2 regions of the Cobetia sp. 3AK genome follow, and region 1 is predicted to be linked to the other one. Evidence: riboswitches for the same ligand, from Rfam matches in the RefSeq annotation. Region 1 holds a riboswitch; the other holds the start of a gene.
What was found. Region 1 has a riboswitch for thiamine pyrophosphate ahead of QD228_RS14535 (ABC transporter ATP-binding protein). Riboswitches for the same ligand answer to the same signal wherever they lie in the genome.
Positions count from the first base shown of each region.

Region 1 (4,311 bases):
CGTCGGTAGAGCCGACGATGGCCCCGACCAGCAGGCCTTCGATCAGGGTGAGGTCAAACAGCCACATGGCCAGCAGCCCCACCAGCCCGCTGGTCATGAAGACCCCGACGGTCGCCAGCACCAATGCCGGCTTGAGACCCGCGCGGAAGGTCGAGAGACGGGTGCGCAGACCGCCATCGAGCAGAATGAGTGCCAACGCCAGATTGCCGATCAGGTACGCGGTAGAGGCATCATCGAACTGGATGCCGAGCACGCCATCCTCCCCCGCCAGCATGCCGAGTCCCAGGAACAGCAACAGCAGGGGCATGCCGAGACGAGCCGAGACCCGACTTGCCAGCACGCTCAAGGCGATGAGCATGCCCGCCAGCAAGAAGTAATAGTTCAGATTCTCTACCACGTGTGCTCCCCCGCCATTCCCGGCACCAAGTCTCGAATCACGTCTGCGACGGCCCAGAGACAGTATTCCATGTCAGCGACGAGGCTGCAGAGAAATTTCTCAAATATTCATGGACTTGCGATCAACATGTCAGGCTTCTCGGCGACACCCAGGCCGGGGCTGCCGCCAGCTCGGCGTAGCGGGTCGGACCGAAGGCTTCCATCGCCCACAACAGGGCTCGGCACAGCTCACGCTGACCGTCGATATCGACCATGCGCCCATGACGCGAATAACCGGCGAGGAAGGCCTCACGCTGACTCGGCGTCTCCAGCAACAACTCGATCAGTGCCCAGTCGAACTCGATCGGAGCCCACACCAGTGCCTCCCAGTCGCTCCATACCCAGCCGGTGGCGGCGCACAGATATTGGTCCGCGCGCAGGTCCGGCAGACTCCAGACGGCGCGAGCGGGATGCGAGAAGGTACGTGATGGCAGGTCCCCCAGCTCATGGGACAGGGGATGGCGCGCGAGAAAACGCGTCACGCGGGCATTCCAATGCAGCAACGGCATGGGCTGGGCAAGGGGCTGACCAAAGCCGGACACGGTGTCCTGATGCAGCCGCCCGACCTGATCTCCCAACAACTCACAGAAGGTGTCACTGAGATCACTGGGCTGACCGCTGGACCACGGCAGATGCCAGACGGGCGCGCCATCGAGACGTCCCAGATAGGTCAGCGGCAGCGGAGGGATGGGCAAACGCGCCGGCAACGCGCCCGCCAGCCGTGTCAGGGCCTCAGGTTGCGCCCAGCGATCGGCGCCGAAGACACCGCGCATCGCTCGCCAGAAGGGGTCGTGATCCGGGCCGGTCCGCGCCAGCTTGATCAGGCCGGGGGTGCCGCCACGCTGCCGCCACAACCAATTGGCACTATCCGGCCAGGCAAGTGCCAGCGGCTCCAGCGCATGCCCCAGATAGGTGGAAAGACGGCGAGTCAGCGCATCCTCCGGCCAGCCACTGGGCACGGATGTCGCGTCTGGCATCACGGGTCGCTGCGGTGGCACGGGATAACCGCTGGAGCAGGTCGAGAGATCCGGGGTATCAGGCATGTTGATCTCCTTGAGGCTGCGATACCTCGATAGCATACCCAACACCGGGCCATGCAGCATAGCCACACGACAGCCACCCCGACGATGGCAGGGATGCAACCGGCGGGCAGGTGACGGTACACTGTCGGCCTGGATGGGGGTGCCCGAAAGTGGGCTGAGAGCCGATGCGTCACGTCGCATGGCAACCCCTGGAACCTGATCCGGTTGATACCGGCGGAGGGAATTCCGGTCACCTGCCCAAGCGTCAGGCGCCCTGCGTGCTTCCTCCCCTCGGCATGCCGCCTGACCACGGATGACACTGTGTCGCTGGGACTCTCCCTCAACAACGCCCGCATCGATTACGCCAGCCATACGCTGTTTCGTGATCTGTCGGCGCGTCTGGATGCCGGAAGCTGGACGGCCCTGCTGGGCCGCTCGGGCTGCGGCAAGAGCTCACTGCTGCGCCTGCTGGCCGGCCTCGAGATGCCCGACCATCACACGCTGGAACTCACCACCGATGATGGCAAGCCACTGGCGGGTCGCGTCGCCTGGATGGCGCAGCAGGACCTGCTGCTGCCCTGGCGCCGGGTGCTGGACAACCTGTGTCTGGGAGATGACCTCCATCGTCGCCCTCGCGATACCGAGCGGGCCCGCGAACTGCTGGCAGCGGTGGGTCTGGAGGGGCGCGAGCAGGCCTGGCCAGACGCCCTCTCCGGCGGCCAACGCCAACGCGTCGCATTGGCGCGAACGCTCTACCAGCAGGCTCCGGTGGTGATGATGGATGAGCCCTTCTCCGCAGTGGACGCCATCACGCGACTCGAACTGCATGATCTCGCCAGCCGGCTGCTGGACGGACGCACCGTGCTGATGGTCACGCATGACCCGCTCGAGGCGTTGCGCCTGGCCGACCAACTGCTGGTGCTGCGTCCGGGCCGCGACAGCCAGCAGGGGGCAGTGCTCGACCGCTTGCCGGGGCTCTCGCCGCCTCGCCCGGTGCCGCTGGACCTGCCCGCCCTGCAGCAGGCCCAGTCCGAATTGATCACACGCCTGCGCGACGGCGAGGAGACGCCATGAAACGCCTGCATGCCCTGCGTCATCTCGCCATCAGCGCCGCCGTCCTGCTGGGACTCTGGCAACTGGTGATCATCACCACGGCCGTGCCGCCCTACATCCTGCCAGCGCCACTGGCAGTCGCGGAGGTGCTGGTCCGTCAGGCTCCGATGCTGGCACACCACGCCGGCATCACCTTCGCCGAGATTCTTGGCGGGCTGGTACTGGGGGTCCTTCTCGGACTGAGCACCGCGCTGGCACTGGCGTTCATCCCCCGTCTGCGGCGCACCCTGCTGCCATTGCTGCTGATCAGCCAGGTGATCCCGCTGTTCGCGATCGCTCCACTGCTGGTGCTGTGGCTGGGCTATGACATGCTCTCCAAGGTCGTGATGGCCACGCTGATCATCTATTTCCCCGTGGCCTCCACCGGCTACGACGGCCTGCGACAGACCCCTCAGGGCTGGCTGGATCTCGCCCACACCCTGGGCGCCAGCCCGTGGCGACTGCTGCTGCATGTCCAACTGCCCGCCGCGCTGCCGGCATTGGCTTCCGGCGTGCGCATGGCAGCGACAGCCGCTCCCATCGGGGCCGTCATCGGTGAGTGGGCCGGCGCAAGTCAGGGCCTCGGCTATCTGATGCTCAATGCCAATGCCCGGATGGAAATCGACCTGATGTTCGCCGCTCTGCTGGTGCTGGTCGCCTTTTCGCTGCTGCTGTATTTCACGCTGGATGCCCTGCTGCGTCGCCTGATGCCCTGGCATCGGGATCGCCTGACCCGTTTGAACTGAGCGCTTCCGGCTGTCAGGCGATGCCCTGACGGCCTCACATTCTCGACACCACAAGGAATACCGCCATGCCATTCTCGCCATCGGCGATCCGCCGTTCCGGCAAGCTGTCCTGCCTCTTCGCGACGCTGCTGACAACCCTCAGCCTGAGCACCTTCGCCCTGTCAGCCGAGACTGGCGCCAGCGCCGAGCCCCAGGCCCCGACCGCCAGCGATAGTGCAGCGGCAGCGGTCACCAAGACCGGGCAGGACGGTGCCACCCTCGAGCCATACGCTTCTGCCAAGCAGACTGCCGAGACCGAGCAACAGACCCGCCCCGCCGCTGGCGATGTGCAGGACCCGCAAGCGGCCGCCACCGATGCCAAGCCCCTCACGCACCTCAAGGTCATGCTCGACTGGTACACCAATCCCGGCCACGGGCCGCTGGTGCTGGCTCAGGAACTGGGCCTGTTCAAGCAACATGGTCTGGACGTCGAGCTGATCGCTCCGGCAGACCCCAGCGTCCCCCCCAAGCTTGCCGCGGCGGAGCGTGTCGACATCGCCATCAGCTATCAGCCCCAGCTGCACCTGCAGGTGGATCAAGGGCTGCCGCTGGTGCGCATCGGCACGCTGGTGGCCACCCCGCTCAACGTGGTGGTGGTACGGGCTGACAGTGACATCCAGTCGATGGCCGACCTCAAGGGCAAGCGTGTCGGCTATTCCGTCGGTGGCGTGGAGGAAGTCCTGCTGTCCACCATGCTCCAGAACAGCGGCCTGACACTGGATGACATCACCCTGACCAACGTCAACTTCTCGCTGACGCCGTCACTGCTGACCCGCAAGGTCGACGCCGTCACCGGGGCATTCCGCAACTTCGAACTCGCCCAGATGGCACAGGAAGGCGTCAAGGGCCGCGCCTTCTACATCGAGGAAGAAGGCGTGCCGACGTATGACGAACTGATCTTCGTCGCCAACAGCGACAGCTATTCTCACAAGCACGAGCAGTACGCCGCCTTCCTGTCCGCCGTCGGTGAAGCCACC
Region 1 covers NZ_JARWKR010000011.1:19,691-24,001, forward strand. The annotation lists gene QD228_RS14525 (potassium/proton antiporter) at 1-397, opposite strand, end outside; gene QD228_RS14530 (hypothetical protein) at 519-1,478, opposite strand; TPP riboswitch at 1,604-1,717, shown strand; gene QD228_RS14535 (ABC transporter ATP-binding protein) at 1,779-2,531, shown strand; gene QD228_RS14540 (ABC transporter permease) at 2,528-3,295, shown strand; gene QD228_RS14545 (ABC transporter substrate-binding protein) at 3,361-4,311, shown strand, end outside.

Region 2 (4,311 bases), on a different contig from region 1:
TGTCAGCTGGGATGTCGATGAGCCTCACGATCTGGTGCGCCTGAGGCGACACTTCCCAGCCCTGATGGCGAACCTCTCCTCCTGTCAGCCTGCATGACACGCTTCCCGCATTGCAGGAAGCCCTTTCGGCATCGCAGGAGGCCCTTTCCGCATCGCAGAAGGCCTCCCAAAGTCGCATGGGTTTTAGGGCGGCAGAGGCTTTTCCTGCACCGCAGGACTGTTACACTCGAGATATCGTGACGTCTGAGTCACAGCTTGACGGGGTGCCGGTAAGACCGGCTGAGATGTCATTCGCACTGTTCGAGGCCTTGCATCGAGGTGCGTGTATGACGATCCCGCCGAACCTGATCCGGTTAGTACCGGCGTAGGGATCAAGCGCGAAGTGTTGCCGCACATCATCTTCACCTCTTCCAGGTGAACGCCGCACCTCCCCCCGCTTTTTCCCTGCAGATTGCCGGACCTGACCACGCTCGAGCCAGACCTTTGCCACTCCATCACGGATTGGCAGCACGCTCACCGAGGGATGCGTCGATGCCCAGCTTTTCAGACCTGACCAGTGCCTGCGCCGAGGAATGGCGCGACTATCTCGAGCATGACTTCGTTCGCCAGCTCGGGGAAGGTCGTCTGCCAGAGGAGTCCTTCCGCCATTACCTGCAGCAGGACTACCTGTTCCTGATCCACTTCGCGCGCGCCTGGGCGCTGGCCGCCTACAAGAGCCGCACCCTCGCGGAGCTGCGTCAGGCCACGGCCAGTCTCGACACCATCCTCAATACCGAGCTCGATCTGCATATCGGCTACTGCAGCGAGTGGGGCATCAGCGAGGATGACCTGAGTGAGCTGCCGGAATCCCGCGCCACCCTGGCCTATACCCGTTACGTACTGGATTGCGGCCAGCGCGGCGACCTGCTCGATCTGCACGTGGCGCTCGCGCCCTGCCTGATCGGCTACGGCGAGATCGCCGAGTGGCTGCTGGATCAGGACACCACCGAGATCGAGGACAATCCGTACGCGGACTGGATCGCGATGTACTCCAGCGATGACTTCAAGGAAGCGGTGGACGCCGAACGTGAATGGCTGGACGCTCGGCTCTCGGAGGTCTCGGAGCGCCGACTGGGCGAACTGGTGGATGTCTTCCGCGATGCGACGCGTCTCGAGATCGACTTCTGGCAGATGGGGCTTGATCGCGACTGATCCGTGGCAGGCCGTCGCCTGACAGGCCGCGCCTGCGCGAACGGAAGACACACCGATTTTCATCGGCCTGGGGACGTGGTCCTCTCGCCAATCATCCAGACACACCACAGGCCATCAGAGCCTGAATGCGAGCACGATGACCTGGGCCAGCACAACGCTCAGCACAGGTCATGCCCGCATTGAACTCTGAGCACGCTTGACGGGGTGCCGGTGGAACCGGCTGAGATCCTGCATGCATCACCTCGCCGCCAAATGGGCGAGGCTGCCAGCAAGGGGTCCCGTGGAACCTGAACCGGTTAGGACCGGCGTAGGAATCAAGCTGATGGTCAGCCGCTGCCCGCGGCCGCCTCGCCCCCGAACCATTGCACTGGTGCGGAATCGGCGATGGCCATCCTCTCCCTGCGCACGGTCTTCCCATGATGACGTCAGCCGTGACGTCGCCCTTTGAGGAGACCTGCATGAGCACTACCCCCACGACTCAAGATCCGCAAGCCACCAACGCCGCCGAACCGTCGCTCGCCCCCCAGCCTGAGGCTGCGCCGAAGGCGCGCGCACGTCCCGGTCGCAAGGATGGCAGTCGCCATCTCGCCAGCGAAGCCCGCGTCGACGCCGCCGCCATCGCGCCGCTGAGCGGCTCGCGCAAGATCTATATCGAAGGCTCCCGCCCGGACATCCGCGTGCCCATGCGCGAGATCGGCTGCTCGCCGACCCAGACCTCCAGCGGCCTGGAAGAGAATCCTCCGATCGTCGTCTACGACACCTCCGGCCCCTACACCGACCCAGCGGTCGAGATCGACATTCGTCGCGGGCTGGCACCGCTGCGCGAGAAGTGGATCGAGGAACGCGGCGATACCGAACAGCTCAATCAGCTGAGCAGCGAATATGGTCGCGTGCGCCAGGCCGACCTGCGCCTGTCGTCCCTGCGTTTCGAGCTGGACCACCGCCCGCGTCGTGCCCTGCCGGGCAAGAATGTCACCCAGCTGCACTATGCGCGCCAGGGCATCATCACGCCGGAGATGGAGTACATCGCGATTCGTGAGAATCAGCGTCGTATCGCGCTGCGTGAGGAATATCAGGGCAGCGACTCCGTCGAGAGCATTCTGGGCCACCAGCACCCGGGTCACAGCTTCGGCGCCAACCTGCCCGACGAGATCACCGCCGAATTCGTGCGTGAGGAAGTCGCGCGTGGCCGCGCCATCATTCCCGCCAACATCAATCACCCGGAAAGCGAGCCGATGATCATCGGCCGCAACTTCCTGGTGAAGGTCAACGGCAACCTGGGCAACTCGGCGGTCACCTCCTCCATCGAGGAAGAGGTCGACAAGATGACCTGGGCGATCCGCTGGGGCTCCGACACCGTGATGGATCTCTCGACCGGCGCCAACATCCACGAGACCCGTGAATGGATTCTGCGCAACTCTCCCGTACCCATCGGCACGGTGCCGATCTATCAGGCGCTGGAGAAGGTCGATGGCGTGGCGGAGAATCTTGATTGGGAGATCTTCCGCGACACGCTGATCGAGCAGGCCGAGCAAGGCGTCGACTACTTCACCATCCACGCCGGCGTCCTGCTGCGCTATGTGCCGCTGACCGCCAGCCGCGTGACCGGCATCGTCTCGCGCGGTGGCTCGATCATGGCCAAGTGGTGTCTGGCACATCACGAGGAAAGCTTCCTCTATCGCCACTTCGAGGACATCTGCGAGATCTGCAAGGCCTACGACATCAGCCTGTCACTGGGCGATGGCCTGCGCCCGGGCTCGGTGGCCGATGCCAATGACGCCGCCCAGTTCGGCGAGCTCGAGACGCTCGGCGAGCTGACGAAGATCGCCTGGCAGCACGATGTCCAGGTCATGATCGAAGGTCCGGGTCACGTGCCGATGCACCTGATCAAGGAGAACATGGACAAGCAGCTCAGCGAGTGCGACGAGGCGCCCTTCTATACCCTCGGTCCGCTGACCACCGACATCGCCCCGGGCTACGACCACATCACCTCCGGTATCGGTGCCGCGATGATCGGCTGGTTCGGCTGCGCCATGCTCTGCTACGTGACCCCCAAGGAGCACCTGGGCCTGCCCAACAAGGACGACGTCAAGACTGGCATCATCACCTACAAGATCGCCGCGCATGCCGCGGACCTGGCCAAGGGGCATCCGGGCGCGCAACGTCGTGACAATGCACTCTCCAAGGCACGCTTCGAGTTCCGCTGGGAAGACCAGTTCAATCTGGGCCTTGACCCGGACACCGCGCGCAGCTTCCACGACGAGACGCTGCCCAAGGATTCGGCCAAGGTCGCCCACTTCTGCTCCATGTGCGGGCCGAAGTTCTGCTCGATGAAGATCACCCAGGAAGTCCGCGACTACGCCAACGAACACGGCCTGACCGGTGACGCCGACAGCGTGATGGCCGGCATGCAGGAGCAGGCTGACAAGTTCAAGCGCGAAGGCAGCCAGCTCTATCAGGAGGTATAGGTAGAGGGATTGGCGCACGAAAGGCTGACGTGCTGAGCCGCACGAAAAACGCCCCGACCATCACTGGTCGGGGCGTTTTCAATGGCCTGCTGCCAACCGCTCATGACGTGTCATGAGCGTGATCCAGAGATCACGTGCGGCTGGTGACTTCCAGCAGGTGATAACCGAACTGGGTCTTCACCGGGCCCTGCACGGTGTTGATCGGTGCGCTGAACACGACTTCGTCGAATTCCTTGACCATCATGCCCGGGCCGAAGGCGCCCAGGTCACCGCCACTGCGACCGGACGGGCAGGAGGAGTGCTCGCGAGCGGCATCAGCGAAATCGCGGCCGTTCTCGATTTCGGTCTTGAGAGCTGCACACTGTTCTTCGCTGGAAACGAGAATATGACGCGCTGTGGCCTGTGCCATGTCTATCACCTGTCACTGATCGAATAAATGCCGCCGGCAATCACCGGCGGCGTGGCAGCACATTGTGGCCCAAGGCGACGCTCGCCGCTAGCGTCGCGCGCCTCCCCACCTCCCCAGCGATGCCTCAGACGCGCGAACGCCCACCCGGAAGACCGGATGGGCGTTGTAGACGCTCGCCTGAGAGCGTCAGCAGCAGCCGCTTACTTGGCGACTTTCTGCATGGCCTCGGAGGCGGACTTGGCA
Region 2 covers NZ_JARWKR010000002.1:314,955-319,265, reverse strand. The annotation lists gene QD228_RS03830 (TIGR04282 family arsenosugar biosynthesis glycosyltransferase) at 1-97, shown strand, start outside; TPP riboswitch at 250-388, shown strand; gene tenA (thiaminase II) at 532-1,191, shown strand; TPP riboswitch at 1,382-1,522, shown strand; gene thiC (phosphomethylpyrimidine synthase ThiC) at 1,650-3,659, shown strand; gene QD228_RS03815 (peptidylprolyl isomerase) at 3,790-4,068, opposite strand; gene QD228_RS03810 (phasin family protein) at 4,269-4,311, opposite strand, start outside.
Region 2: it holds a riboswitch for thiamine pyrophosphate, as region 1 does, so the genes downstream of both, thiC (phosphomethylpyrimidine synthase ThiC) here and QD228_RS14535 (ABC transporter ATP-binding protein) in region 1, are expected to answer to the same signal.